3 regions of the Dickeya ananatis genome follow, and region 2 is predicted to be linked to each of the others. Evidence: predicted binding sites of a transcription regulator. Region 2 holds the regulator's gene; each other region holds the start of a gene.
What was found. Region 2 encodes CRP, which controls carbon source genes, mostly activating them, when cyclic AMP is high. Its sites were predicted from a motif close to ATGTGANNNNNNTCACAT; they were not measured.

Region 1: the regulator CRP is predicted to act here: its motif matches at 7,547-7,564, upstream of FGI04_RS04520 (YfcZ/YiiS family protein).
Region 3: the regulator CRP is predicted to act here: its motif matches at 3,065-3,082, upstream of msrB (peptide-methionine (R)-S-oxide reductase MsrB).

Annotation. Positions count from the first base shown of each region.
Region 1 covers NZ_CP040816.1:1,036,479-1,046,655, reverse strand. The annotation lists gene prmB (50S ribosomal protein L3 N(5)-glutamine methyltransferase) at 1-915, opposite strand, end outside; gene smrB (endonuclease SmrB) at 1,229-1,771, shown strand; gene sixA (phosphohistidine phosphatase SixA) at 1,849-2,349, opposite strand; gene fadJ (fatty acid oxidation complex subunit alpha FadJ) at 3,295-5,487, opposite strand; gene fadI (acetyl-CoA C-acyltransferase FadI) at 5,484-6,797, opposite strand; gene FGI04_RS04520 (YfcZ/YiiS family protein) at 7,197-7,493, opposite strand; gene fadL (long-chain fatty acid transporter FadL) at 7,875-9,140, shown strand; gene mqo (malate dehydrogenase (quinone)) at 9,220-10,177, opposite strand, start outside.
Region 2 covers NZ_CP040816.1:4,677,508-4,687,684, forward strand. The annotation lists gene FGI04_RS20850 (PatA/PatG family cyanobactin maturation protease) at 1-1,269, shown strand, start outside; gene FGI04_RS20855 (hypothetical protein) at 1,376-1,525, shown strand; gene FGI04_RS20860 (helix-turn-helix domain-containing protein) at 1,813-2,130, shown strand; gene FGI04_RS20865 (helix-turn-helix domain-containing protein) at 2,646-3,851, shown strand; gene FGI04_RS20870 (aminodeoxychorismate synthase component II) at 4,091-4,666, shown strand; gene argD (bifunctional acetylornithine/succinyldiaminopimelate transaminase) at 4,800-6,023, shown strand; gene crp (cAMP-activated global transcriptional regulator CRP) at 6,125-6,757, opposite strand; gene FGI04_RS20885 (OsmC family protein) at 7,087-7,494, shown strand; gene FGI04_RS20890 (phosphoribulokinase) at 7,594-8,463, opposite strand; gene FGI04_RS20895 (YheU family protein) at 8,612-8,848, opposite strand; gene FGI04_RS20900 (hydrolase) at 8,845-9,843, opposite strand; gene FGI04_RS20905 (LysE family translocator) at 9,962-10,177, shown strand, end outside.
Region 3 covers NZ_CP040816.1:1,980,626-1,990,802, reverse strand. The annotation lists gene FGI04_RS08670 (aldo/keto reductase) at 1-703, shown strand, start outside; gene FGI04_RS08665 (D-hexose-6-phosphate mutarotase) at 772-1,644, opposite strand; gene gapA (glyceraldehyde-3-phosphate dehydrogenase) at 1,860-2,855, opposite strand; gene msrB (peptide-methionine (R)-S-oxide reductase MsrB) at 3,206-3,622, shown strand; gene FGI04_RS08650 (YeaC family protein) at 3,688-3,963, shown strand; gene pncA (bifunctional nicotinamidase/pyrazinamidase) at 4,028-4,666, opposite strand; gene ansA (asparaginase) at 4,721-5,740, opposite strand; gene sppA (signal peptide peptidase SppA) at 5,859-7,709, opposite strand; gene FGI04_RS08630 (NAD(P)H nitroreductase) at 7,956-8,507, shown strand; gene FGI04_RS08625 (DNA topoisomerase III) at 8,591-10,177, shown strand, end outside.

The DNA of each region.
Region 1 (10,177 bases), 1.1 Mb from region 2:
GAAATGCGCCTGACAATCCAGCAATTGAGAGCGGGTCAACATGAACACACCGTCGCCGCCATTGTCGAACTCCAGCCAGGTGAACGGAATGTCAGGGTATTGATCCATCAGATGCACCATGCTATTGCCGACTTCGCAAATCAGCACCCCGTCCTCAGCCAGGTAGTCCGGCGCGCACGCCATAATCCGACGCACCAGTGCCAGACCGTCACTGCCTGCCGCCAGCCCCAGTTCCGGCTCGAAGCGGTATTCCTGCGGCAGGTCGGCCATGTCTTCTTCATCGACATACGGCGGATTGGTCACAATCAGGTCGTACTGAATCGCAGGCAGCTCGCGGAACAGATCAGAGCGAATCGGCGTCACGTTATATTCCATACCGTGCTGCTGAATATTCTGCTCGGTGACGGCCAGTGCATCGGCGGAAATATCCACCGCGTCCACTTCCGCTTCAGGGAAAGCCTGCGCACAGGCGATGGCAATACACCCGCTACCGGTACACAAATCGAGAATATGACGCGGGGCATTCGGCAGCAACGAGGCAAAGCGCTGGTTAATCAGCTCGCCAATCGGTGAACGGGGTACCAACACGCGCTCATCAACGTAAAACTCCAGTCCGCAGAACCAAGCTTTATTCGTCAGATATGCCACTGGAATACGTTCGTTAACACGACGAATCACTCGCTCAACGATACGATGACGCTCGCTGGAGGTCAGCCGGGCGTGGTACATGTCTTCTGGAATATCAACCGGTAGAAACAACGTAGGCAGCACCAACTGTAACGCTTCATCCCAAGGATTATCGGTACCGTGGCCATAGTAGACGTTGGCGGCATTAAACCGGCTCACCGCCCAGCGCAGCATATCCTGAATGGTATGCAAATCGTTGACCGCCTCATCGACGAAAATTTTGTCCAAGTGTGTTCTCCGCAAACAACTGTTGCTGCGATCGCTGGTTTTTGTGATCGCGTGTGTCTGTCACCGTACTGGTTTCTATAACCGTACTGCTTTCTATAAACGCAATAGTTTGCCATGAAGACGGCGACAAATCAGCAGATATCACCGCCAGACAGCGTGGGCCGGGGAAACCACCGGAGGAATAGACACGAAATGATAAGGTTTTGTTTAGCCACCGACACGGAACAGGTAGACTACATCGATACCGTATTTCTATACCGATACCGTATTTTTATTCTGAAACAGAACGGCGACGAGACAGAGCAACGCACTAATGAAAAAAAAATTCATGCTTGATGACGAGGAACAGGCGCTTTTCCGCACGTCGGTAGCGGGTGCCACCCGGTTGCGTCAGGATACTTATGTCCACCGTCCGGTTCGTCATAAACCCGGCGTACTGCCGCCCCGGCGAATGATTCAGGAGCAGGTGGACGCCAGCTTCTATTTTTCGGATGAGTTTCAACCGCAACTGGAAAACGACGGGCCGACACGTTATATCCGTCCCGGTGCCAGCCATTATGAGTTGAAAAAATTACGCCGGGGAGATTACTCACCAGAGCTGTTTCTGGATTTGCACGGGCTGACGCAACTGGAAGCCAAGCAGGAACTCGGGGCGTTGCTGGCTGCCTGTCAGCGCGAACATGTTTACTGTGCCTGCGTGATGCACGGCCATGGTAAACACATTCTCAAACAACAAACACCGCTGTGGCTGGCGCAACACCCGGATGTGCTGGCATTCCATCAGGCACCGAAAGAATTCGGCGGTGATGCCGCCTTGCTGGTACTGGTGGCACAAGAAAGCACTGACGACGAATAACCACTGATCGTCGGCGCATCTTGTCAGCCACAGCCCATCGCCACCCCGAGGGGCTCACTGCCCGGGGCATCGACGATTCAGAATTTGGCTGCTTTGGCTGCTTTAGCCGCTAACTGAGAGGGGGAAACCTGCCAGTGATAAACGCCGGTTCCGGATACGTCATCCAGTTCGACGCAGGCAATGGCCGAGGTGGCAAACATGGGCGCATTCTCAGCCGGGCACAACCCAGCGACCAGATACCCCACCAGCGGCAGATGAGAGACCACCAGCACGGCGCTGGTACCTTCTTTCGCCTGCGCCAGCAGGTAGTCACACACTAATTCGGCATTACCGCCCGGCGTCAATTCCGGCAGGCATTCGCTTTCTTCCGGTAATGGCATGACATCGGCTACGACCTGTAACGTCTGTTGAGCCCGCACATAGGGACTCACCAGTACCCGCTCAATATCAATCGCCTGATCGTTAAGCCAGGCTGCCATCTGACGAGATTCTTCATCTCCCCGGCGGCTTAACGGCCGGAGTGCATCACTGGCGGCGTCAGGTACGGCATCACCATGACGCATGATCAAAACTTGCATATTACACCGCTATATTGATGAAAAAGGGCAATAAATCCCTGGGGATAGCTGTAGATTAACTGAATCGGCATAACGCCGTTTTGCGACAAGTCACAGCCTGGTGTCGGATACCACCATCGTCTTGCTGATGGTGTTTTGACCGACGCAAAGCGCATTTTTTTACCCCAATTGTCAGGGAATCGCAACCAACCCCCGGTGTGAAGCACCGCCATTGTCATCCCACCCTCCCATTACGCTCGCGTCGGCACCGCCAACATCCCGTATTTTCAGGCAATTAACCTTGCTTTTATCAGGGGGAAATCAGTATGACCGCATCATAATATGCTACCCGCCATCAATTCCCCCTCAGTTAGCAACATTTTAAACTGCAATATAATTTTTATTCAGATAAAAAAATTATCAATCCTGATAATACAGAACAAACCGACACCGGTTTTATTTTTATGACACTTTTACACTTTTTCATCTTATTAACATGGGAAATACTGGAAAAAAGACGCTGCCTCACTCATAGTAAACACAGACAACACTGGCAACGAATACAACATATTTAAATAGTTCAGCGCGGTATTATGCCCAGCACTCAGGGAATCGTTATTCCGGGTAAAGGAAGACTATAAAGCAACCAATTAAAACCGCTATTTTTCAAAAAGATAAAATAGACACCCTCAAAAAAATCGTCTTTGTATTTAATGTGGTTATTAATTAAAGGCCTTAACCAAAAATTAAATTCAGCGAAGGCCTTTTCCCGTCATAAAATAATGATATTTTTTAAACAAGATCGGGTTGAATCATTCAAATAACCTGTTTCTAATACATTACCGTCTTTATTCACCCTGTCGGGGGAAGAATAAACAAGATAACGCAAAGTGCAGCTGACTCTGCCTTTACCCTGTGGTGCCTATGCCAAAACGGCAAGTAAAATAGCCCTAACGAGACAGGTTATTAATCTGTCGTGTCATCGATAAAACCGGTCTGTTCAGACTGCCGCCGGAGCAGCCCTTCAGCAGGGGCAAACCGATCGCCGTACTGCTTTTGTAATGACCGCAGCGTACCGACCACTGTCGTGATACCCAATTGATTCATATAATGAAACGGTCCCCCCAGGAACGGTGGGAACCCAATGCCCATCACTGCGCCGATGTCCCCCTCACCAGGGCGACGAATCACCCCTTCATCCAGACAACGTACCGCTTCATTGAGCATCATCATGACGCAGCGCTGCGCCATCAACGCCGGGTCCAGATGCGCGGTTGGCGTAACATCCAGCAAGCGATAGATACGGCTATCAGAGACTTTATGCTGTCGACGCCACCGGTTACACAACCGCTCATAGCGAGACAGATCGTAGCGATAAAAACCCCGCCCGTTCTTACGCCCTTTGCGGTTATCTCTGGCTATCGCCTCCAGTGCCGGAGGCGCGCAGAATCGTTCCCCCAGTTCGGCGACCAGCACGGGTACAATTTTCATCGCCACATCAATCCCCACTTCATCCAGCAGGGTAAACGGACCGACAGGAAAACCAAAACGGACCAGCGCCCGGTCAATCGACTCTACCGGTTCCCCTTCCAGCAGGCAGCGGGCCGCTTCATTCAGGTAAGGCGCCAGAATGCGATTGACGTAAAACCCGGCTTTATCCGCCACGACAATCGCCGTTTTGCCCTGCTTTCTCGCCAACGCCACCGTGGTGGCTAGCGTCGAGTTATCGGTTCCGGCATGGGGGATAACCTCAACCAGCGGCATCTTATCCACCGGGCTAAAGTAGTGCAGGCCGATCACTTGCTCTGGACGGCTGGCACCCGCAGCAATCTGATGGATGGGTAACGATGACGTGTTGGTAGCAAACACGGTATGGGGCGGCGTGACCGCCTCAATGTCCCGAACCATCTGCTGTTTGAGCGCGATATCCTCAAATACCGCTTCCACCACCACATCAACATGCTCAAACCCTCGATAATCGGTGCCACCGGAGAGCAGGCTCATCTGTCGCCGCTGTTCTGCTGGTGTCATACGCCGACGGGCCACCTGCTTGTTTAGCCGTTGCCAGCTACTGTGCAATGCCTGGGTGATCCCCTGCTCTTGAATATCCTTAATCCTTACCGGTAACTGGCCGTTCAGTGCCGTCACACTGGCGATACCGCCCCCCATTAACCCACCGCCCAACACGCCGACACGACGTAATGGACCGGGATCCACCGACGCACCAAAATCTTTTTTCAATGCCGTGGTGGTAAAAAACAACCGCCGCAATGCCACGGATTCCGGCGACATCACCAATTGCCCGAAAGCGCGGGCCTCGGCCTGATACCCCGCCTGACTCCCCTGCTCCAGACCACAGCGCACCACCTCAATGATGCGCGTCGCCGCCGGATAGTTGCCCTGCGTTTTTGCCAGCGTCTGTCGCCGCACCCGCTCAAACAGCCAACGACGAACATACGGCAGCATCAGTAACCGGTGTCGCCAGCCGGGTGAGGTCACCGGACGTTTACCCCGGCGAATAAAACCCAGCGCCGCCTCCAGCAAGACGGCGGGGGCCACCACCTCATCAACCAGCCCGATACGCCGTGCCTGCGCAGCGCGCAGTTGTCGCCCGGTGAGTATTAACTCCAGCGCACGATCCACGCCTATCAGGCGAGGAAGACGTTGGGTCCCCCCCGCCCCTGGTAATAACCCCAGTTGCACCTCCGGTAATCCGAGGCGGGTGCTGTCATCGGCGGTACAGAGCCGATAGTCGCACGCCAGCGCCAGTTCCAGACCACCACCCAGACAGGTACCATGAATAGCAGCCACCACCGGGAACGGCAGATGGGCGATCGCATCCAGCGTGTGCTGGCCGGTTTCGGCCAGCTTCTGCGCACTGGCCACATCGGCACAGGCATCCAACATGCCGATATCCGCTCCCGCGATAAACGACGCCGGTTTTCCTGACAGGATAACGAGACCCTGCAAGCCGTTGTACTGCCGGGCTTGTGACAACACGGCTTGCATCTGCTCAGCAAATTCCGCTTTCAAGGTATTCACTTTTTCACCGGGGACATCCACGGTAATCACCCCGATATGGTCAGGGCGAAATGTCAGTTGAAAAGCGGCTTGGGTGCCGCGCTCATCCGTTTGATCCGTCCGTAACTGCTCCGTCATTGCGCCACCTCCACCACCATCGCTGCTCCCAGACCACCCGCCGCACAGGCGGTCACCAAGCCCAACCCACCGCCCCGTCGACGCAATTCATGCAACGTTTGGGTGATCATCCGTGCGCCGGTTGCCGCAAACGGATGCCCATAAGCAATCGAACCGCCCCGGACATTAAAACGCGCCTCATCCACCTCACCTAACGGTGCACTACGGCCCAGTTTGTCACGGGCGAATTCAGCACTGGCGAACAGGTGAAGGTTGGCCAGCGTTTGAGCGGCAAAGGCTTCATGCATGTCAATCAGCGTCAGGTCATCAAGCCGGATGCCCGCTCGGTCAAGAGCCAGTGGTGTGGCATACGCAGGCCCGGCCAGCATGTCTTGCTGTACCGGGATCGCGCTAAAGGCATAACTGAGCAGGTAACCGAGCGGGGTCAAGCGCAGTTCGCTGGCCCGGGATTCGCTCATCAGCAACACCGCCGCAGCGCCATCAGTCAACGGCGAACTGTTAGCCGCGGTCACACTACCGTAGCGACGGTCAAAGGCGGGGTTAAGGCGGGAATACTGTTCTGGCGCGCTGTCACGACGAATGGTGTTGTCTTCGCTGATGGCCTGCTTATACGGCGGCACCCAGGCCGTCATCACTTCATCGCGTAACACGCCATCAGCCCAGGCCTGAGCCGCCCGCTGGTGGGAGCGGTGGGCGAACGCATCCTGCGCGTCGCGGCTGATACGGTAAGCCTTCGCCATCTGCTCAGCGGTATCCCCCATCCGCAGCCCAGTGGAATACTCCGCAACAGCAGGCGCTACCGGCAGTAAATCCCGGGGGCGCAGTCGGGCCAGCAACGCCAGCCGCTGGCTGAGTGTTTTGGCCCGCGACAGAGAAACCAGCGTGTGCGCCAGCGCCTTGCTAACACCAATCGGCAGCACAGACGCCGAGTCTGCGCCACCGGCAACACCGATATCGATAGTGCCAGCCAGAATACTTTCCGCCACGTTAGCCACCGCCTGAAAACTGGTCGCACAGGCGCGGGAAACACTGTAAGCATCGGTGTGCACACTCATGCCGCTACCTAGCACAATTTCACGCGCAATATTGGGGGCTTCAGGCATCTGAATCACCTGTCCGAAGACCAGTTGATCCACCTGCTCTGGTTCAACACCGCTACGCAGCAGTAACTCATTCACCACCAGCTTCCCCAGCTCCAGCGCCGGAACGCCATGATATACCGTCGCCTGCCGGGCGAACGGGGTTCTCAATCCACTGACAATCGCAATCCGATCGCCGCGTCGGGTGAGCAACGGCGTGACTTCGCGCATAACCATGAGGTTCATCCCTTTTCAGAGGTCGAGGAGGTTTGAACTCATTGTTAACCTGAAGATTACATTATGCAAACAAGCCGATACCAAACAGCGAACCCCGCCACGCTTCCCGGTACGCCGGCAGTAGATATCGCGATACGACAGGGCATAACCAGACGAAAATCACATGGTACAAGGTAGTCAAAACGCAGAAACGGAAATGGCAAGAATGACAGGAATAATGACGGGGTGATCACGAGAAAATACCGCCCCGTTGAGTGTCAGACACAAAACGAGGCAGAGTGCACCGAGGTGATTCCCGGTCCGCTCAGGGCCGTTTATTCGCTCAGTTAGCTCAGGCTGTTTATTGGCTCAGAGCTGTTTATTGGCTCAGGGCTGTACTGGCACAGCGGAGGATTAACGCAGACCCAACTGGAAAATCAGGGTTTCGGCCTGGCAACTGAAGGTGAAATCCATATCCAGTTTGACCCCTGCATCCACCTCAGACAGGCGGGTATCAATCACGCAAGGTTCAGATTCAACTGAACGGGCTTTTTCCGTTAATTGCTTCTGCGTCTGCTCCGCATCGCTACGACTGGTAAATACGTGGCTGTAAGACGCCGTGCAGTCGGTATTATCCATTACGGTTCCTACATCCACACAGCAACAGGCGGCGGTTTCTTCTGCGCTACATTTGTTAATCGCGTTTGTCATGGCAAAACTCCTCTGCGGTGACAGGCGCTTCCTCAAGCGGAAGCGGGCTATCAATGTAATCTGGCTCTCATTTTACTCACACGGACGGCCTATCACTAGCACTTACCAACTAAAGGGGTATTACGTGACACAGATCACGCATTAACGTTATTTTTCAATGAAATAAGCTAAAAACCCTAAACACAACCACAACATTTGTTAACCAGATCCAAATTCTAGAATCATTTTTGCAACATAAATGGAACTTCAAGAAAACATTTCATAGTGTTAATTCTATATTTTTCGTAACTGGTCTGATTTGTCAGCCCAGTAAGCCCCCCTACAATGCGCGTCCCTTGTTACACGCTAACAAAAATAGCCAATATCAGTGAGGTTTCGGTCATGAGCCAGAAAGTCCTGTTAAAGAAAACATCACTTGCTGTGGCGCTGGCGCTCATGGCATCCAATGCAACCGCAGCGGGTTTCCAGTTGAATGAATTCTCTTCATCGGGCCTTGGGCGTGCTTTCTCCGGTGAAAGTGCCATTGCAGATAACGCCAGCTCCGGCAGCCGCAACCCAGCCACGATGACGATGTTTGATCGCCCGTCGTTTTCCGGCGGTGTCACCTATATTGACCCGGACATCAATCTGCACGGCACCAGCAGCAGCGGCCGTGACGCCAGCGCCGATAACATCGCGCCAAACGCCTGGGTGCCTAACCTGCACTTCATCATGCCGCTGAACGATCAGTGGGCGGTAGGTGCTTTTGCCACCACCAACTTCGGTCTGGCGACCGAATTCAGTGATAATTTCAGTGCCGGTTCCATCGCGGGCAAAACCGACCTGAAAACAACCAACCTGAACCTGAGTGCCGCCTATCGCCTCAACCAGCATTTCAGCTTTGGTCTGGGCGTTAACGCTGTATACGCCGATGCCAAAATCGTGCGTAATGCTGGTGAAATCGGCCCGGCGCTGCGCGTGAACCCAACCGCTGAGATAACACATCTGGACGGTAAAGAATGGGGTTATGGCTGGAATGCCGGTCTCTTGTATGAACTGGATAAAAATAACCGTTTTGGCCTGAGTTACCGCTCCAAAGTCGATATCGACTTTAACGGTTCTTTCCGAAGTGACCTCGCAGCACCACGCGGCACCAGCGGTACCACCATCCCCGGTAAGCTGACGCTCAACCTGCCGGAAATGTGGGAATTCTCCGCGTACCATCGTGTTGCACCGCAATGGGCCGTTCACTACAGTCTGGCCTACACCAGTTGGAGCGCATTCCAGGAACTGCGCGCTACCGGCAGCAGCGGCCAGCAGTTGTTCCAAAAAGACGAGAGCTTCCACGACGCCTACCGTATCGCGTTGGGAACCACCTACTACTACGACAACAATTGGACTTTCCGTGCGGGTATCGCGTTTGACGATAGCCCGGTTCCGGCTGACAAGCGCACTATCTCCATTCCGGATCAGGATCGTCTGTGGCTGAGCGCAGGTACCACTTACGCCTTCAATAAAGACGCATCGGTCGATGTGGGTGTGTCTTACATGCACGGCCAGAAAGTGACTATCCACGAGCCGGGCATTTCCCAGAGCGTGCCTTCCTATACCTTTACCTCTAAAGGGCAGGCGTGGTTGTACGGTGTGAACTTTAACTACAGTTTCTGACATAACACCCTCTGTGTACGTAAAAAAGGCCGCGATAGCGGCCTTTTGTTTTCTTGCATAGCGATAACTGATGCGGTGATTACTCCGGTTTCACTTCCATGTAATCCAGTTTCAGCGTACTGCTGGTGTAACTGCGAATCTTATTCGTCAGCTCGATGTTGCCTTCCAGTTTCTGACCGTAAGACGGGATGATTTCTTTCAGCTTCGCCTGCCATTGTGGCGTGGCGACGTTATCTTTAAACACCGTTTGCAACAGGCTAAGCATGATAGGCGCGGCGGTAGAGGCACCCGGCGAAGCACCCAGCAGTGCGGCAATGGTTCCATCTTTGTCGCTGACAATCTCGGTACCCAGTTTTAGTACACCGCCTTGTTCTTTGTCTTTTTTGATGACCTGAACACGCTGCCCCGCTACCGCCAGGCGCCAGTCAGACGGCTTGGCTTGCGGAAAGTACTCTTTCAGCGCGGCAAAACGGTCATCATCATTCATCATCAACTGCCCGATCAGGTATTTCACCAGGTCGAAATTATCGATACCCACATCCATCATCGGTATCACATTGGAGGTGTTCATTGACGAGATAAGATCCCACAATGAGCCGTTTTTCAGGAATTTACTGGAAAAAGTCGCAAACGGGCCAAACAGCAACACCGGTTTACCGTCAAAGATACGGGTATCCAGATGCGGGACTGACATCGGTGGTGCCCCAACCGACGCCTTACCATACACCTTGGCAAGATGGCGTTTTACGATATCCGGATTATCCGTCACCAGAAACTCACCACCGACCGGAAAGCCGCCGTAGTTATTCGCTTCCGGAATACCGGATTTCTGCAACAATTGCAGTGCCGCACCGCCAGCGCCGATAAACACGAACTTCGCGTTAATTGCGCTTTCTTTACCACCGTTTTTCAGGTCGGCGACCACAACGCGCCAGGTTTTATCCGGGTTACGTTTGATATCACGCACTTCATTGTTCAGTTTCAGGTTGAAAGTCGAATGCTGTTGCAATCCATTCACCAACTGGCGGGTTACTTCG
Region 2 (10,177 bases):
ATATCGGCATTAATCATGAGGGCAATAAATGTGGCAGGGCATTGTCGTGCGCCACAAATTATTCGGGACCTGCTGTTTACTACAGCGACCCCACTGGTGTTGTCAACGGCAGCTAATCGGGAGTCAGTGATATACCGATTAAATATTCAGAAAGTATTCCGGCAAATAGCACAGGAATTCTCTCACCAACCACCCAAAAGGATCATGACCATGTCAACTGAAGAAAAAAATATTGAGCCTGCCGCTGTGGAGCTGCTGGTTCCCTCGATTATCGATACCCATCAGGAGAGTCAGGATGTGGCGTTGGGCGATGATGCCGTATTGGCGCCCTCCAGCCTGAGTACTGAAGTGAGCGCTCCATCGCGTGACGCTGGCCTGGCGTTACCCAAAATCAGCGACCCGGCGGCTAACCATTATGTGCATGCGCCCGCCCGGCGGATTATGCCGCAGTCTTCTGCGCTGGATGCGCGCACAGTGCGTGATCAGGAAAAGATTTTTGTTATCGGCCAGGTTGGCTATGACTTCGGTACCGAAGCGCGGTTGGATTACTTCACCCAGGTCATGGGAAATAAAAGCGGCTATCCGTTTGATCCGGTGCAAATGGCCGAGCATTTGAATACCGGCGATAACGCGGAGCAATCCAACGCGTTGATCTGGACATTAAAAATCGACGGTATTCCGGTGTACGCCATTAAACCGGATGCACAGTTCGCGGTGCTGGAATACGCCCGTCTGGTGGAGTTCCTGTACGAGCAGGAAACCAAAGGCGTAGAACGTGTTTCCATCGCCGGGATTATCAGCGGTGAAACGCGGCTGTTCAATGGCCAGGTGATTCCGACCATCAGCCCGGTATTACGCGGCATGTTCAACTGGGAATCCCAGGATATTTCGAAAATGCTGATGGGCGAAAGCGCCGTCGGTACGCCGAAATCCAAAGAGCTGATTAACTTCATCAATCGTATTTACTACGAACTGCGTAACCGTGGTTATGAGTCGAATGAGCGTGCGATTAACTATGCGGCCACCAACGCGTATCAGATGAAAGAAATCTTCGATGACGCCTTCGCTGAAGGGTTATTCCTGAACAAAATCAGCGCAGAGCGCAGCCCGGTCAGCCGCCCGGAATCCGATTGCTGGGACGTGGTGCTGGAGTTCTTCAACCCGAAAGAGCGTCTTACCGCTGCCCGCAAACTGTATCGCTACACCATTGACGTCAGCGATGTCATGCCGGTCACCATTGGCACGCTGCGTAGCTGGCATGCCTATTAATACCGGCTTGCCGTTTGTTCTCGGTTTTAAGATTTGCCGCCAGTTGGGGGCATTAACCTGGGGATATCCCCAAAATACGATGTAAATACACTCAAGGAGAAATACCATGAAACTTCCAACCCAAGCACAGAATGTGAACCGCGCTAACCGTGTTGCTGAAGCCAAAGCCTCTGGCGTTAACCCGGCTTTCTGGGGTGAAGCACTGAATCTGCTGAAAAAAGCAGGCCAGGGCGCGCTGAGCGGCGTACTGAGCTAATCGACAATGGTGCATGGCCATATGGCCGTGCACCATTTCTTCACAATAAGAAAAAATACAGTGATGTAATACGGTAATAATTATATTGTCAGAATCAGGGGATATGACGTTCGGTGAATGTACATTATAACGAATTAATAGGTTCGATGGTGGCTCTGCATGATTAGTGTGTATGAATATCAACCCACAGTGAATGAGGGTTGATGTTTAAAGCATGCCATGAAAATAGTGCCATAAAAAGAGCGTATTAATTTTTATTGCAGAGGGGAATGTATGTCTAACAATGGATTTTTCTTGAACACCGCAGTGATCAAAGACCTCAGGCTAAAAAAAAATTAAGTCAGGAGGAATTGTCGGAGCAGAGTCTTGAGTCGAAGTGTTATATTTCTATCTCTACAATAAAAAGAGCTGAGTTGGGCAAGCCTATTTCCAGGCAAACGTTGTGTAAATTTGCGAAATTCTTTGATGTCACGGTGGACAATCTCATCTTACCCTCGCATGAGCGGGTTTCTCGTGACGTGACTCACGATGAGTGTAAATGTATCGCGTTTATTTTTGCCGGGATATATAACATGTTGATCATGAATGAGGCGAATAAGACCTGATTGTAGACATAGAAAATAATATTTTAATGAAGGCCATATTAACCCTCGAATGAGTGTTGTGAGGGTGGGTGATTATAGATAAGCACAGGCATGAACTGTAGCGGTCACGTCACCAATGTTGGCGTTGTGAATTGAATTCGAGTGCCAGCAGGGAAAGCATTTTATTTTTATCCCATGTTCGCGGTGATAATAAATAAAAACAGTAAAGGGATTTACTTTATTTTACCAGGGTGTAGTCAGGACAGTTTTTCGACAGGGTATATCGCTATCACATTTCAGGTTGCTGGTGTATGTATTGACGGGGTCACTCCAGTCACTCACCTGAGTCAGCACCTGGGTAATTGTTGCATCGCTGCTTTTTGGCAACCCGAATTATTGGGGTAGGGATAGTTGTTTTTATGGTTGGAGTAGCGGTTGAAATAAGACGGTAGCGTTGCATAAGCCATACCCGTTCTTATGAAGGAGTACATTGTTGTGAAATGTACGCTGGCAGGAGTTGAATAAAGGATTTTCCCGTGAAAACAGAAAATATACTACCTGGTAAATTAAGAAATATTCCTGCTGAAAAGATCCCTCTGGCGGGTTATTCGGTAGGAAGGCATATTCCTGAGTTCATCTTTTTACCCTCTGCGCTGCGTGGGCAAATCGATCGGTTATTGCTGTCCGGCAGGCCGATTCTGCTGTATGGCGAACCGGGTGCTGATCTGTCTGATATCACCAGCTATATTCGTGCCAGGTTGCTGGCATCACAAGGGCGTTATGTCGAACTCAGCGGCGAGGGTGACCCAACGAAACAGGTGAGGGATATGTTGGCCTCACAGCCTGATGGTCATCGGTTGACGCTGTGCATACCGGGCTTTGACGCCCTGACCGAACAACAACAACAGGCGTTGCTGACACAATTGCAAGATGAACATGCCGGTCGCAATGCGCTGCGGCTGGTATTCGGGTTGATAGCCACGCCGACAGAACGCGGTGCGTTGCCGACACAACCCGGCACACAACTGATGTCGACCTTTGGGTGCCAGCTATTGTCTGTGTCGGCCCTGAAAGGCAAAACGCCGGAGATAGTCGAATTGGTCCACGCGGCCTGGCAGGCGTACCGTCAATCGGTCCGGCAGACATTGCATCCTGACGTGCTGTTTTATCTGCACCATTACGAATGGCCCGGCAATGTCAGGCAATTGTGGCACAGCGTCGCCCGGCTATTAATGCTCAGTGATGATGCTGAGATTAGCCTGACTCAGGCCAGCCGTATTCTGCCGCATATTATCCCCCCAACGGAGCTGGCGCAGAGGGGGGAAGGGCGACGGATTAACCGCTCATTGTGTGACGCGGTACTCAGCCGTGATCAGGACGCGTTACAGCAGTTTCACCCCTCGGTGATCAAAGCGCTGTTGTATCTGGGCGAGCATTTTCAACGTGAAGTGACGCTGATTGAACTGGCGGAGAATTCGCATATCAGTCCGTCGCATCTTTCTTATCTACTCAAGCACAGTCTCGGCTTATCGTTTAAACAGATTCTGAACCAGACCCGCATTTTCTATGCCTGCCAGCGGCTGGAGTGCCACCCCATGAGCCGGATTACCAACCTCTATCTGGATTGCGGCTACGGTGACCTGAGTCATTTTGAAAAGATGTTTAAGCGCTACACCGGTGCCACCCCCATCGAGTTTCGCAAACAGTTCAATCCGATGCTGCTGCGTAATGAAACCGGGTGAGAGCCCGATTGTCGCGGAACACCCCGGTCGTGACTGACCGGGGTTTTTCCATGATGTCGGCAGGTTTTTATCCCCGCTTTCTGCACCACATTTACGTTCTGTACCGATTGTTTCCACCTCGTATCTGGACAACCACCTCTCAACTCTTCAGACTCGGCACATTCATTCGACATCATGCGCGGTCAGCATGATATCGATGACGCACCTGGCGTCATTTATATCCGCTGATCAATAAAAATATGCTGCTACTTATCGATAACTACGACTCCTTTACCTACAACCTGTACCAGTATTTTTGCGAACTGGGTGCGGAGGTGCTGGTCAGGCGTAATGATGTGCTGACGCTGGCGGACATCGAGCGGTTATCGCCGCAACGACTGGTGATTTCTCCCGGCCCTTGTACACCGGATGACGCAGGGATCTCGCTGGCGGCGATTCGCCATTTTGCCGGTCAACTACCGATTCTGGGGGTCTGTCTGGGGCATCAGGCGCTGGGACAGGTATTCGGCGCCCAGGTGGTACGCGCCCGCCAGGTGATGCACGGCAAAACCTCGCCAGTGCGGCATACCGGGCGCGGTGTGTTCGCCGGGTTGGCAAACCCACTCACTGTCACGCGTTACCATTCGCTGGTGCTGGAAAAAAATACGCTACCTGACTGTTTTGAGGTCACAGCCTGGACTGAGCTTGACGGTGATATCGACGAGATCATGGGAATACGTCATCGTTCGTTGCCGCTGGAAGGTGTGCAGTTTCATCCAGAAAGCATCCTCAGCCAGCAAGGGCATCAGCTATTGAAAAATTTCCTTGATTTATAGTCGGATAGCGCAGGGCAGGCCGGGCGTATCGGATTAGTGATTGCCTATTTTTGATTTTTTATGCATATTTATTGATTATATTTTCACTTAAGATCTTCACTCCACACTACGGGATATGACAACGGGGCAGCAAATGGCGACAGAGAAAGCAGCAGTAACACGGGATACTTACGATAAGGTAATTCTTCCGGTTTATGCACCCGCGCAGTTTGTGCCGGTAAAAGGCAAAGGGAGCCGTGTCTGGGATCAGCAGGGCAAAGAATATATCGATTTTTCTGGTGGCATCGCGGTAACCGCGCTGGGACATTGCCATCCGGCGTTGGTGGCGGCGTTGAAAGAGCAGGGTGAAACCCTGTGGCACACCAGCAACGTATTCACCAACGAACCGGCGCTGCGTCTGGCGACCAAACTGATCAACGCCACGTTTGCCGATCGTGTGTTTTTCGCCAACTCTGGTGCAGAAGCCAATGAAGCGGCGTTCAAACTGGCACGGCATTACGCCATTACCCGTCATAGCCCGTACAAAACCAAGATAATTTCGTTTTATCAGTCGTTTCATGGCCGTACCTTGTTTACCGTGTCGGTCGGTGGTCAGCCGAAATATGCCGATGGCTTCGGCCCGAAACCGGCGGATATCGTGCACGTGCCGTTCAACGATTTGGACGCGGTCAAAGCCGTGATGGATGACCACACCTGTGCCGTGGTGCTGGAGCCGATTCAGGGCGAAGGCGGCATTACGCCTGCGACACCGGCTTTCCTCAAGGGGGTGCGTGAGCTGTGCGATCAGTATCAGGCGCTGCTGGTGTTTGATGAAGTGCAGTGTGGTATGGGCCGCAGCGGTAAGCTGTTCTCTTATATGCACTACGGTATCACACCGGATATTCTGACCACCGCGAAAGCGCTGGGCGGCGGCTTCCCGATCAGCGCCATGTTGACCACGGAAGAGATTGCGTCGGTGATGGCAGTCGGGACGCACGGCACCACCTATGGCGGCAACCCGCTGGCTTGCGCGGTGGCGGAAGCGGCGCTGGATGTGATCAATACACCGGAAGTGCTGTCCGGCGTGGTCGATCGCCATGCGCGTTTTGTGTCTGCGCTGGAGCGCATCAACGCCCAGTACGGCATTTTTGATGAAATTCGTGGCATGGGCTTACTGCTAGGCGCACAACTGAAACCGGCCTGGCATGGCCGCGCCCGTGATTTTCTGGCGGCATCGGCAGATCTGGGGTTGATGATTTTGGTGGCGGGGCCGGATGTGATCCGTTTTGTGCCGTCTCTGGTGATCACCCCGGAAGAGATAGACCAGGGGATGGCGCTGTTTGAAAAAGCCGTGGCACAGGTAGTGAAGGGCGCATAAGCCGCGCTTTCCTCTCTACTAAAACGACAAGAGCGTGCCTGGGCACGCTCTTTTTGATCCGGCTGAGTTGGGCCGATGGATGTTGATCCGGTGAATGCGAATCAGCGAGTACCGTATACCACGATGGTTTTACCGTGGGCGGAGATCAGGTTCTGGTCTTCCAGCATTTTCAGAATACGGCCGACAGTTTCGCGGGAACAGCCGACGATTTGGCCGATTTCCTGACGGGTGATCTTAATCTGCATACCATCCGGGTGGGTCATGGCGTCCGGCTGTTTGGCCAGATTAAGCAGGGTTTGCGCGATGCGACCCGTCACGTCGAGGAATGCCAGGTTGCCGACTTTTTGCGAGGTAACCTGCAGACGACGTGCCATCTGTGAGGACAAGCGCATCAGAATGTCCGGGTTGACCTGGATGAGCTGGCGGAATTTTTTATAGGAGATTTCAGCAACTTCACAGGCTGTTTTCGCCCGGACCCACGCACTGCGTTCCTGCCCGTCTTCAAACAAGCCAAGTTCGCCGATAAAATCGCCCTGATTCAGATAAGACAGAATCATTTCCTTGCCTTCTTCATCCTTGATCAGCACGGCAACCGAGCCTTTCACGATGTAGTAAAGCGTCTCTGCTTTTTCACCCTGGTGGATTAGGGTGCTCTTCGATGGGTACTTGTGAATGTGGCAATGAGAAAGGAACCATTCGAGAGTCGGGTCTGTTTGCGGTTTGCCGAGAACCATTCGCTGTTATCCTCTGTTGTTAATTCACTGCGCAAATCACAGGGCTCAGAGTTCCCTGTACGGCGTGATAACATAGTTATAATTCAATTCCGTCCTGGCGGAATGACGTCAGGGAATATACTGAGGCTGTCTATCAGATGACGCCAGTAAGCCGGTGGTGGGTCAGGCATCGACGCAACAACACATGCCGGTTTACGCTTTTGTTTGTAACACAGGTTGAGTGTAGTGTCTTGTGTTGTCTCGCTTCAGCATGATTAAGCTCTGATTATCAGGCTTTTTTGTACATAAGCGATGTAAAATTTCAAAAATAATTGATTGAGGACAAAATTATGCAGGCGCGGGTGAAATGGGTTGAAGGGTTAACATTTCTTGGTGAATCCGCTTCCGGACATCAACTGCTGATGGACGGCAACGCAGGCGATAAAGCGCCCAGCCCGATGGAAATGGTACTGATGGCCGCAGGCGGATGCAGCGCCATCGATGTGGTGTCTATCCTGCAAAAAGGCCGTCATGACGTGGTGGATTGTGAAGTCCGCCTGACGTCTGAACGCCGTGAGGAAGCACCGCGTTTGTTCACCGCCATCAACCTGCATTTTATCGTCACCGGCAAGGGCTTGGGCGATAAAGCCGTGGAGCGTGCGGTGTCGCTGTCAGCCGAAAAATACTGCTCTGTGGCGTTGATGCTGGGAAAAGCCGTGAACATTACCCATAGCCATGAAGTGATCGCGCTGGATTAAGCGCCTGTTCGCGGCGGCGTGTTGTCCTGGCCGCCGCGTCGTTAAGCGCCGGTTCATCGGCGCTTATCATCGGTGCTTATCATCGGTATATTGCCGGTGTCAGTCGATTTTATTGCCTTCCATCAACCGCTGTACCAGCGGCATCATGATCAACTCCATCGCCAGCCCCATTTTGCCACCCGGCACCACCAGCGTATTGATGTGGGAAATGAACGAGCCCTGCAACATGGCCAGCAGGTAGGGGTAATCGATGCGGTCCAGCCCCTGAAAGTGGATCACCACGAAACTTTCGTCCATCGAGGGAATGGCTTTGGCGGCGAACGGGTTAGAGGTATCGACCGTCGGTACGCGCTGGAAGTTGATGTGGGTGCGGGAAAACTGCGGCGTGATATGGGTGATGTAGTCTTCCATCGAGCGCACGACGGAATCCATCACCGCCTCGCGGGAGTGTCCGCGTTCGTTGACGTCACGTACCAGCTTCTGAATCCACTCCAGGTTGACTATCGGCACCACGCCGACCAGCAGGTCGACATGCCGGGCAACATCATGCTGTGCGGTGACCACGCCGCCGTGTAATCCCTCATAGAACAGCAGGTCGGTCGGCTCAGGCATCGGCTCCCAGGGCGTGAAGGTCCCCGGCACCTGATTGTAGGGGATGGCCTCATCATAGGTGTGCAGGTATTTGCGGGTCTGCCCGGTGCCGCTACGACCGTATTCGATAAAGGTGTTTTCCAGTTGGCAGAAGTCATTGGCTTCCGGTCCGAAATAGCTGATGTGACGCCCCAGGTCCCGTGCCTTGCGGATCGCCATATCCATTTCCGGTCGGGTATAGCGGTGATAACTGTCGCCATCCACCAGCGCGGCGCGCAGATTCAGTTGCTGGAAGATCTTGCGAAACGCCAGGCTGGTGGTCGTGGTCCCCGCGCCGCTGGAGCCGGTGACCGCGATAATCGGGTGCTGGTGCGACATGGTGTGTAACCTCCGATGTGTAGGGCAATCTTCGGTGAAGTCATCATTCGATGAGTAAGGGCAATGCCGTGCAGAGCCATCAGGCCATGTTATATCTGATCATTGTTAGCATGTTTATCGCACACTGACACGGCAATTTACGATTGATTCAGGGCTGATACCGTTCATTGTTGCTGAGCTGGCGGCGGGGCATGATATTGACGGTTTCGTGTAATTCCGACCACACCAGGACGACCTCGCCGTTTGCCAGTTGCTGACGGATATCCGCCACTTTTTCTTCGAGTGTGCGCTCCTGCTCGCCGTAGTCGGTGCCTTCACGCAGGACGAATGATTCAATCAGATTTTGCAGTGTTTCCGGCGCTAGTTCTTGCCAGGGAATGATCATGCGTGCTGCTCCAGATAAGGGGTAAACCACTCGGGAATACGGTGCTCCAGCCACAATTCAGGCCGTTGCCATGATCCGCCAACAAAACCGACATGACCGCCATGCTCTGTCAACTGGTAGTCGATATTGGCCGGGAGTTGCGAGACATCAGCGATGACCTCCGGCGTCATAAACGGGTCGTCTTTGGCGTGGATGACCAGCAATGGTTGGCGGATACGCGGCAGCAACGGCAAGGCGCTGCTCCGTCGGTAATAATCGGTTGCGCCGGTGAAACCGTGCAGAGGCGATGTTACCAGCTCGTCAAACTCTCGCAGGCGATACACCCGACGTAACCGGCTGGCGGATATCGGCAGGCAATCGGGATACATCGTCAACTTGTGCAAGGCGTTACGGCGCAGCGAGTGCAGCAGATAGAACTGGTAAATACGCGAAAAACCCTGTTCCAGACGGGTGCCGCACGATTCGAGCATCAACGGCGCGGATACTACCGCCGCGGCATCCAATGGGCAGGCGGCCCCTTGTTGCGCCAGCAGGCAAGCCAGCATATTCCCGCCCAGAGAAAACCCCGCCGCGACGGTAGGGGCGTTACCCAGCGTCTGACGCAGCCAATGCAGGAAATAGCGCGCGTCTTCGGTTTCGCTGGCGTGATACGCCCGCGGCAGGCGGTTCGGTTGTCCGCTGCACCCACGAAAGTGCATCACCACCGCCAGCCAGCCACGTTGTTGGCAGGCCGCCATCAGTCCGTGGGCATAAGGGCTGTGAAAACTACCTTCCAGCCCGTGAAACAGTACCACACGGGGTTTATGGGCCGCGTGTTGTGGCGCTTCGCTCCAGGCAAGGTCGATAAAATCGCCGTCCGGCAGAGTCAGACGCTGCCAGACGGGTTTCAGAGCCGCACGACGGCGAAACAGACGCGGCAACAGCGTCTGAATATGCGGATTGCGCCCACCCGGCAGGGGCTGAAAGCACGCACTACGGTAAGAAGAATTATTCATAAAAAGAGAGCCATGATGAAAAGAGGCATTGGGGCCTGTCGCGGCATGGCGAAGCACTTGTCTGCATCCTGCTGCGCTGCTAGGTTTAACGTCCCTTATGTTAAAGGATCGTCGTTTCATGGAGCACGTCAGCCTGTTTCTTTCAATGCTCGGTTTCTTGTGGGTCGCTGCCATTACACCAGGACCCAATAATATGCTACTTACTGCCTCCGCAGCCAACTTTGGCGTGTTACGTTCCATGTCGTTGATGCTGGGCATCATGATCGGTATGCAGAGCATACTGTTATTGGTGGCGTTGGGGCTGGGTAGCCTTATCCTGCTTTATCCTTCGCTG
Region 3 (10,177 bases), 2.1 Mb from region 2:
GGCGGAAATGTATGCGGATGGTGGCGCGGAAGAGGTGGTCGGGGAGGCGCTGCGTGGCCGTCGTGATCAGGTTTATCTGGTTTCCAAGGTGTATCCGCATAATGCCGGTGGTGAGCGGGCGATTGCCGCTTGCGAACGCAGTCTGAAACGTTTGAAAACTGATTATATCGACCTGTATTTACTGCACTGGCGTGGCGGGATTCCGTTGACCGATACCATTACCGCGATGGAGCGCTTGCAACAGGCTGGCAAAATTGGGCGCTGGGGTGTCTCTAATCTGGATACGCGGGATATGGATGTACTGTGGTCATGTCAGGGAGGCAATCAGTGCCAGACTAATCAGGTGTTGTATCATCTGGCTTCCCGCGGTATCGAATATGATTTACTGCCCTGGTGTCAGCAGCGTCAACTTCCGGTGATGGCGTACTGCCCGTTGGCTCAGGCCGGGCAATTACGACATGATTTATTGGCTCATCCGGCGGTCGTGCAGGTTGCTCACCAGCAGGCGCTGACACCCGCGCAGGTGTTGCTGGCCTGGGTAGTTCGCCAGTCTGGCGTTATTGCTATTCCCAAAGCCAGTACATTGGCGCATGTCAAAGAAAACGCCATTGCACTTGATGTGACGTTGTCACTTGAGCAGATAGCTATCCTCGATGAGGCTTATCCGGCGCCTCGTCACAAACAACCGCTGGATGTCGTATAAGCGGGATAACAAAAGCATGACTGGCTTTCGCCAGCCATGCTCAGTAGAAACAAGAACAACAGTAAAGATTACTTACGCAGACGAATCGTGGAGGTCAGGCGGGCGGGGGCTTGCGTGGTTGCCATAGCCGGTTGCGTCACGCGTGCCGTTTCAACACAAACAAACGTCTGATAGCCGTCATCCGTCATATCGCTGATGGTGCGAGACAACTCTGCACCTGGGTTCCAGGCCACAACATCGCTGTGATGGGCGTGATGCACTTCAATGGTGCGTTGCAGTACCGGGTCTTCAATCAGGCTGACTGATGCCGGATGGGTATAGATACGATCGGTACGGGTGGCAAAGGTCAGGTTGCCTTTCTGGGTATCGGTTTTACCGTCGTTAACCTTATCGATGAAGGTCTCGCCCAGGCCGCTAATCTGAATTTTGCTGATGTCACCAATCTGGAAGTAGGTATGCAGTGCCGTGGTCAGGCTGTAGTCACCGTGGCATTCAAGTTCCATGCGGCATTCTTGAGCCGTCAAATGGAAGCGAGCCAGAACGGTAAACGTATGTGGCCAGGCGGCGCGTGTCTGTTCGGAGTCACGTAACGTAAAGGCGAGGGTCACGCCATGCGTGTCTTCACTGTGCGAGGTGAATTCCCAGGCCAGCAGACGACCGAAGCCATGATTGGGCTGCGCAGCCGGACCAAACCAAGGGAAGCAAATAGGCACACCGCCGCGAATGGCCACACCGTTTTCAAATGGCGTGTTCTCGCTTAACCACAGCACCGGCTGTTCACCAGTAGGCTGCCAGCTCAGCAGGTGAGCACCCTGTAAGGCAACGGCAGCGCGAACCTGCGGATGGTCGACCACAATCACCGGCAGTTGGCCCAGTTGACGTTGGCTTAGATGAGTGGTGATCGCATGAGTGATGGGAAGTGAATAAATGTTGTTGTTCATGGTATTGGTTTTGCCTTAGTGGTCTTGTTGTATACCCCAAATAATTCGGGTTGCAAGAAAAGGCGGCAATCGAGCGAGTCCCCAGGAGCTTACATAAGTAAGTGATTGGGGTGAGCGAGGGCAGCCAACGCACCTGCAACTTGAAGTATGACGGGTATATACCCAATAAAAAAGGGCGACTCACGTCGCCCTCTTATCATCTGTTCATCGCCACATTACTTGGAGATGTGAGCGATCAGATCCAGAACCTTGTTAGAGTAGCCAGTTTCGTTGTCATACCAGGAAACCAGTTTCACGAAGGTGTCGCTCAGTGCGATACCGGCTTTGGCATCGAACACAGAGGTCAGTTTTTCGCCGTTGAAATCGGTGGATACCACGTCATCTTCGGTGTAACCCAGAACGCCTTTCAGTTCACCTTCAGAAGCGGCTTTGATAGCGGCACAAATTTCTTTGTACGTTGCCGGTTTTTCCAGACGCGCAGTCAGGTCAACAACAGATACGTTCGGGGTCGGTACACGGAACGCCATACCAGTCAGTTTACCGTTCAGTGCCGGAATAACTTTACCCACAGCTTTAGCTGCGCCGGTAGAAGACGGGATGATGTTCTGAGCTGCGCCGCGGCCGCCGCGCCAGTCTTTGTGAGACGGGCCGTCAACGGTTTTCTGAGTAGCAGTGGTAGCGTGAACAGTGGTCATCAGTGCTTCAACGATACCGAATTTGTCATTGATAACTTTAGCCAGCGGTGCCAGGCAGTTGGTGGTACAAGACGCGTTAGACACGATATCCTGACCAGCGTAGGAAGCGTGGTTAACACCCATAACGAACATCGGAGTGTCGTCTTTAGACGGGCCAGTCAGAACCACTTTTTTAGCGCCAGCCTGGATGTGTTTACGAGCGGTTTCGTCGGTCAGGAAGATACCGGTTGCTTCAGCAACAACGTCAACACCGACTTCGTTCCACTTCAGGTTAGCCGGATCTTTCTCAGCGGTAACACGGATGGTTTTGCCGTTAACAACCAGGTGACCGTCTTTAACTTCAACAGTACCTTTGAAGCGGCCATGGGTGGAGTCATACTTCAGCATGTATGCCATGTATTCCGCATCCAGCAAATCGTTGATGGCAACGATTTCGATGTCAGAGCGTTCCTGTGCAGCGCGGAAAACGATACGGCCAATACGGCCAAACCCGTTGATACCTACTTTGATAGTCATATATTCCACCAGCTATTGGTTTGTGAATAAAAGGTTGGTTGTAAAATTACAAAAACCTTACTGAGCGTCAAGCGGAATCGTGTCAATCGTTGCGGTAAGTCAAAAGTCCGCTCAACAGTTGCACGATAAACAGCTATCAGCCTAACTAAAGGGCATAACCCAATCATATGAGGAATGCACAGGCATGAAAACACCTGCCATAGGTGTAATTGTGATAGTGATCACAATTAAATGTGCCATTACTGCGTGGGGATAAGTGTAGGCCAAAATAGGCTGTGGTGGTGTTAACTTTTTGTTAGAATTATGCAGCATCGTTCTGGTGAAAAAAATCGTGTTTCAGTGAGCATCTGATGACCAAGACAACTGTTTTTCAACGCAATCTGGATGAGTTAACCGACTTGCAACGACACGTGACACAGCAACGGGGGACGGAAAGCCCCTATACCGGCAAGCTGTTGCATAACAAGCGCACGGGGGTTTATCACTGCCTGTGCTGCCATCAGCCGTTGTTTTATTCCGATAGCAAGTATGATTCCGGCTGCGGCTGGCCGAGTTTTGATCGCCCGGTGAATGAGCAGGCTATCCGCTATCTTGAGGATCATTCCCACCATATGCATCGTATCGAGATCCGTTGTGGTCAATGTGACGCTCATCTGGGGCATGTCTTTCCGGATGGCCCACAGGAGACGACTGGCGAGCGTTATTGTGTAAATTCTGTGTCACTCAGCTTTATTGATGCGGAAAATGGTCAGCAGACGGATGGTTAGCCTGGCTAATACAATAGATTGACTTGAAACGTTTCAGCTAAATTTGACTTCAGACAGAAAAAAACATGCAATTAGATGATTTAATAAACAGCATGACGCCGGAGATTTATCAGCGTCTGACGACGGCGGTGGAGCTGGGAAAGTGGCCAGATGGCGTGACCCTGACGGCGGAACAAAAAGAAAACGCACTACAGATGGTGATGCTATGGCAGGCGCGTAATAACACCGAGGCTGACCATATGACGATCAACACCCGTGGTGAAATCGAAATGAAGAGTAAGCAGGAATTAAAACAGCGCTTTGTTGGTGATACGATCACCACGCTGAAACCACAAGACTAAGCATTAGCGATGTCGGTGGCTTGGCACGCCAGCGCTGACCGCTGGCGTGATGAGAAGGGCGTTATTAACTCAGTGACGCAATAAACGTTGCCAGAGAAACCTGGATGGCACCGTGTTTTACCATCACGTCTATCGCCAGCTGGCTGTCGTTGGGTTGCAGGTTAACGCCTCTGCAGCCCTCTGCCAGCACCTCGGTTTGATACCCTAGCGCCAGCGCATCTAATACAGTGTATTTGACGCAATAATCGGTTGCCAGACCCATGATGGTCAAACGGGTAATGTTTCTGGCTTTCAGCCAGTCGTTCAGGTCGGTGCGGGTGCGGTGACCGTTATCGAAAAATGCGCTGTAGCTGTCGATAAAAGGGTGCGTCCCCTTACGCACTACCCAGTCGATGGCACGCTGATTCAGCCTGGGGTGTAGGTCGGCACCCGGTGAGCCCTGTACGCAATGCACTGGCCACCAAATTTGTGGCAGGCCATCCAGTTCGCCTTGTTCACCCACATGGGTGCCGGAATTAATGGCGAAACTGCGGTGATCCGCCGGATGCCAGTCCTGACAGGCCACCACCATGACGCCGGCCGACTTGCAGGCCGCGATAGCCTGATTGGCGATCGCGACCACACTATCCCCGTCCGAGACAGCCAGTGCGCCCCCAGCACAGAAGTCATTTTGGATATCCACCAGCAAGAGTGCTCTGTTCATCGTCTCTTCTTCTCATTGATGTTGTCTACCCTTAATACATCGGCTGCGGGTGATTTAATCTTTATCGCTTAATTCTCCGCGCAGGTTTTGCTGCATGAGTTGGCGAATTTGCTCAGGGGAGAGATCGTTTCGGCTTAACAGGTAATGCAGTTTCGTCAGCGCGGCCTCAACCGTCATATCAAACCCGCTGATAACGCCCGCTTGTGCCAGTGCATTACCAGTCGCGTAACCATCCATATTGACCCGGCCGGAGATACATTGCGTCAGGTTAACCACTACGATACCGCGTTCAGATGCGCGGCGTAGTTCATCCAGCAAACCTGAACTTTGTGGCGCATTACCGACACCATAGGAGCGCAGAATCAGTGCCTTGACTGGCTGGCGCAGGAAATTACTCACCACATCGGCAGAAATGCCGGGATAGATGGTCACCACGCCGATAGGTTGTGGCGTGATGGCATGGACAATCAGTGATCCGTCGAGTGGTTCGGGATTAGCGGGTGTTAAGCGGCGAATGTGGATACCGGCTTCCAGCAAGGGAGGAAAGTTCGGGGACGCGAAAGCATCAAAACCATCGGCATGTGCTTTGGTCGTCCGGTTGCCACGCAACAATTTGTTGTTGAAGAACAGGCTAACCTCATTGACCGGATGATTGGCTGCCACGTACAGCGCATTGAGCAGGTTGGTTTGCCCATCGGAGCGCAACTCCGCCAGCGGAATTTGTGACCCTGTCACGATAACCGGCTTGGCGAGATTCTCCAACATGAACGACAACGCGGAGGCGGTAAACGCCATGGTATCGGTACCATGCAGGATGACGAAGCCATCGTATTGGTCATAGTTTTGCTGAATATCATTGGCGATGGATTGCCAGTCCGAGGGTGTCATATCGGAAGAGTCAATCAGCGGTGTATATTCATGAATCGTGAATGCCGGCATCTCCGGGCGATGGAATTCCGGCATTTGTGCCAATTGCTGTTGCAGGTGACCAGAAACCGGGACGTACCCGTGGGCGGAGCGCTGCATACCGATAGTGCCACCCGTATAGGCGACGTAGATGGATTTCTTTTGCATGGGTGTTATGGTCGGGACTCGATTGGTTATAGGAAGGGTTAGCCCTGAAATGCTGCGATTATAAAAAGGTTTCAGTGGTAAAGACAGCCCGACGCGAGTCGGGCTGTGTAAGGGAGTGTTATCGTAAATCGCCGCAGTTCAGGCAAAGCGCGTAGCGATTCTGTGGATCGTTCAGTGCGTCCAGAATCGAGGTCTGGGCACGAACGGTTTGCGCCAGTTGAGCTACCGGTGCCGGTACTAACGCCTGCACGGCGGAAGGCAGCAGAGCATAGACCGAACTTCTGACCTGGCTGAACATCACGTTGAGCAGGTCCGGCTCTTCTGTGTACCAGCTCAACTGATACTGTTCCAGTTTGGCAAGCTCAGCGGCTTTCTTCACCGCATCGTCGAAGTCGCCCAATTGATCCACCAGGCCATTGGCTTTGGCGTCACTGCCGACCCAGACATGGCCCTGGGCTATCGCATCGACTTCCTGCGGTGTCTTCTGGCGTGACTGGGCTACCAGAGAAACAAAGTTTTGGTAACCGCGTTCGATGCTAATTTGCATCAGTTGGCTTACTTGCGGTGGCAAGGTCTTGGTTTGAGACAAATCAGCCAGCGGCGAAGTGGCAACACCATCGGTATGCACACCAATGCTATCCAGCGCGTTTTCAAACGTGGTCACCACGCCGAAAATCCCAATCGAACCGGTCAGGGTACTGGGGCTGGCGATGATGGTGTTAGCTGGCGTAGAAATCCAGTAACCGCCAGATGCTGCCATCCCGCCCATGGAGACGATAACCGGTTTACCTGCCTGGCGTGCAGCCATCAGCTCAGAGCGAATCAGCTCAGACGCCGTCACGCTGCCGCCGGGGCTGTTAACCCGCAGGATAATGGCCTTCACTTTCGGGTCCAGCCGCGCATCACGAATTTGTGCGGCGGTGGTATCGCCACCAACGTACCCGGGGGTTTCTTTACCATCAATAATGGTGCCGCTGGCAAACACGACCGCTATCTCATTGCCGCTCGTGGCCGGTGGCGTTGGGCTGTAATCATAAATGCTGGTGAAATTGAAGTTTTTGGTTTTGGCATCCCACCCAAAGGCTTTGATAAGCGATTGCTCGATCGCTGAATGGGGAGCCACTTCATCCACCAGTTTATTTTCCAGTGCGTAACGCGCGGTATCACCATCCATCTTCTGCAGACCCGCGAGGATAGCATCAGCACCGGGGAACAATTGCTGCGGGGTAATTTGACGGTTAGCCGCGACGGTATCGAGATAGTGCTGCCACAGGGTGGAAATCCAACGATTGTCGGCTTCACGGGCATCGGGCGACATGTCATCGCGGATAAACGGCTCGACGGCGGATTTGTACGTGCCCACGCGGAAAATGTGCGCGGTGACTTTCAGCTTATCCAACAGCGTCTTGTAGTAGAGGTTATTGGTGGCAAAGCCATGCAGGTCAACATTTCCCTGTGGGGTCAGGTAGATTTTGTTGGCAAAGCTGGCCAGATAATATTGCGTCTGGTTGAAATTGTCGCCGACGGCAAAAATCGGTTTGCCAGCGTCACGGAATTCGCGCAGCGCTTTACCGATGTATTGCAGTGAAGGCTGGTCAGCGCCGACAAAGTCAGACAAATCCATCACCATGCCGGTAATATTGCTGTCGTTTTTGGCCTGTCGAATACTTTCAACAATATCAAACAGCGAATTTTCCTGATGGCGGCTTGCCGACGCACCGAAAAATTCGCGGCCAAACTGGCGCAGCTTGTTATTAACGGACGGCTTATCCACCACCACCCCTGTCAGATCCAGCAACAATGCCCCTCGCACAGGTTCGGCCGGCGGGGCTTTGAACTGGCTGTAGATCCCGATAGCGACCAGGATCAGGCAAACCAGAAAGAGGTTGAGGATAAATTCGCGGATGAAATTCAGCAGGCGCCATCCCCATCTGAATATTCCACTGAAAATTCGCCACATTGTGCGCATGTCCACTCCGTCAAAAGAAAACTGGGTTTAAGCTGTGCTTCGGGTTAGCGGTGATATCTGCGTGAACGCATCCGAACGCGAGCACTGCGGTATCCTAATGAGCGACAGAATAAAAGTCAGCTATTTATCTTGCCGCACGGTCAGTAGCAGGGCGCTAACTTGTAACAAATCTTCTACCTGTGCTACCGTGGCGCGCAACCGGATTTTATTCACCGACAGCAGATTTTTCATGACAGGAGAGATGTGATGGATGCTCTGGAATTGCTACTGAATCGCCGTTCGGCGTCGCGTCTGGCAGCCCCTGCGCCGACAGGCGAGGTGCTGGACAATATCCTGCGAGCGGGTTTACGGGCTCCTGATCATGGCGCACTACAACCCTGGCGTTTTTCTATTATCCAGGATGATGGGTTATCCCGTTTTAGTGAATTGCTGGTTAGAGCGGCATTGCAGGATAAGCAGGATGAGGCGGCCGTCGAAAAAGCGCGTCAGGCACCGTTTCGTGCGCCGATGATCATTACCGTGGTAGCACACTGTGTGGATAATCCGAAGGTTCCCCATTGGGAGCAGGTGGTCTCAGCAGGATGTGCGGTGCAGGCGATGCAAATGGCCGCGCTGGCACAAGGTTTCAACGGTATCTGGCGTAGTGGTGCCTGGACTCATCATCCGCTGGTTCGTGATGCTTTCGGTTGCCGTGCGTCGGATGAAATTGTCGGTTTCCTCTATCTGGGGACTCCGCAGCTTAAAGCCTCCGCCGCTGTCGCGTCCGTTGATAGCACGAAGTTTGTCAGCTATTTCTAATCCTGTATTGACGATGTTTCCCTTATTTCACCGGCCTGACGGGCAGTGAAATAAGGGATATCCGTTCTGTTGTGCGGTGTAACATGCGACTGTTTATTGCGGAAAAACCCAGTCTTGCCAGAGCGATTGCCGATGTTTTGCCTAAACCGCACCGGCGGGGCGATGGCTTCATTGCCTGTGGCGAACAGGATATGGTGACCTGGTGTGTGGGGCACCTGCTGGAACAGGCACAACCAGACGTTTACGATGCCCGCTACGCGCGCTGGTCGCTCGCTGACTTGCCGATCGTGCCACAAAAATGGCTGCTCCAGCCGCGGCCATCGGTGAGCAAGCAACTGAATGTGATCAAAAAACTGCTGACGCAGGCTGATGAAGTGATCCATGCCGGTGACCCGGACCGGGAAGGGCAGTTGCTGGTCGATGAGGTGCTGGAGTATCTGGCGCTGCCTGAGGCGAAACGCCAGCAGGTACGCCGTTGTCTCATCAACGACCTGAACCCGCAGGCGGTGGAGCGTGCCGTATCGCGCCTGCGTGAAAACCGGGAGTTTGTTCCGCTGTGTGTTTCAGCACTGGCGCGTTCACGTGCTGACTGGTTATATGGCATCAATATGACCCGTGCCTATACCTTACTGGGGAAAAATGCCGGGTATGAAGGTGTATTGTCAGTCGGTCGGGTACAGACGCCAGTATTGGGGCTGGTGGTTCGTCGTGATGAAGAAATAGATAATTTTGTGCCACGCGACTATTTCGAGGTTAAGGCCCACATTGTTACCCCCGCCAATGAGCGGTTTGTCGCATTGTGGCAGCCAAGTGAGTCGTGTGAACCGTATCAGGACGAAGAAGGGCGCTTGCTACACCGTCCGCTGGCTGAGCACGTTGTTAAACGCATTGAGGGACAACCTGCACAGGTCACGGCCTATAATGATAAACGGGAATCGGAAACCGCACCGTTGCCGTATTCTCTTTCCGCTTTGCAAATTGAAGCGGCTAAACGCTTTGGGTTGAGCGCCCAACAAGTGCTGGATATTTGCCAGCGGTTGTATGAGACGCACAAGTTGATCACCTACCCGCGTTCGGATTGCCGGTATCTTCCGGAAGAGCATTTCGCCGGGCGACACGCGGTTCTGAACGCGATTGCCGCACATCAGCCGGATTTATTGCCGCAGCCTGTGGTGGATCCTGAACGCCGTAATCGCTGTTGGGATGACAGCAAGGTTGACGCACACCACGCCATTATTCCCACCGCGCGTAGCACCCGCACGTCGCTAACCGAGCAGGAAAATCAGGTTTATGGGTTGGTTGCCCGGCAGTACCTGATGCAGTTTTGCGCCGATGCCGTGTTTCGTAAATGTGTTATCGAGCTGGATATCGCGGGCGGCAAGTTTGTGGCGAAAGCCCGTTTTTTGGCAGAGGCGGGGTGGCGCACGTTGCTCGGCCATAAAGAGCGGGACGAGGAAAACGAGGGAATGCCATTGCCGGTGGTGGCGAAAGGCGATGAATTGCTGTGTGAGAGGGGCGAGGTGGTAGAGCGACAGACTCAGCCTCCCCGGCCGTTTACCGACGCGACGTTGCTATCTGCCATGACCGGGATTGCCCGCTTCGTGCAGGATAAGGCGCTGAAGAAGATCTTACGTGAGACAGATGGATTGGGCACCGAAGCTACGCGCGCA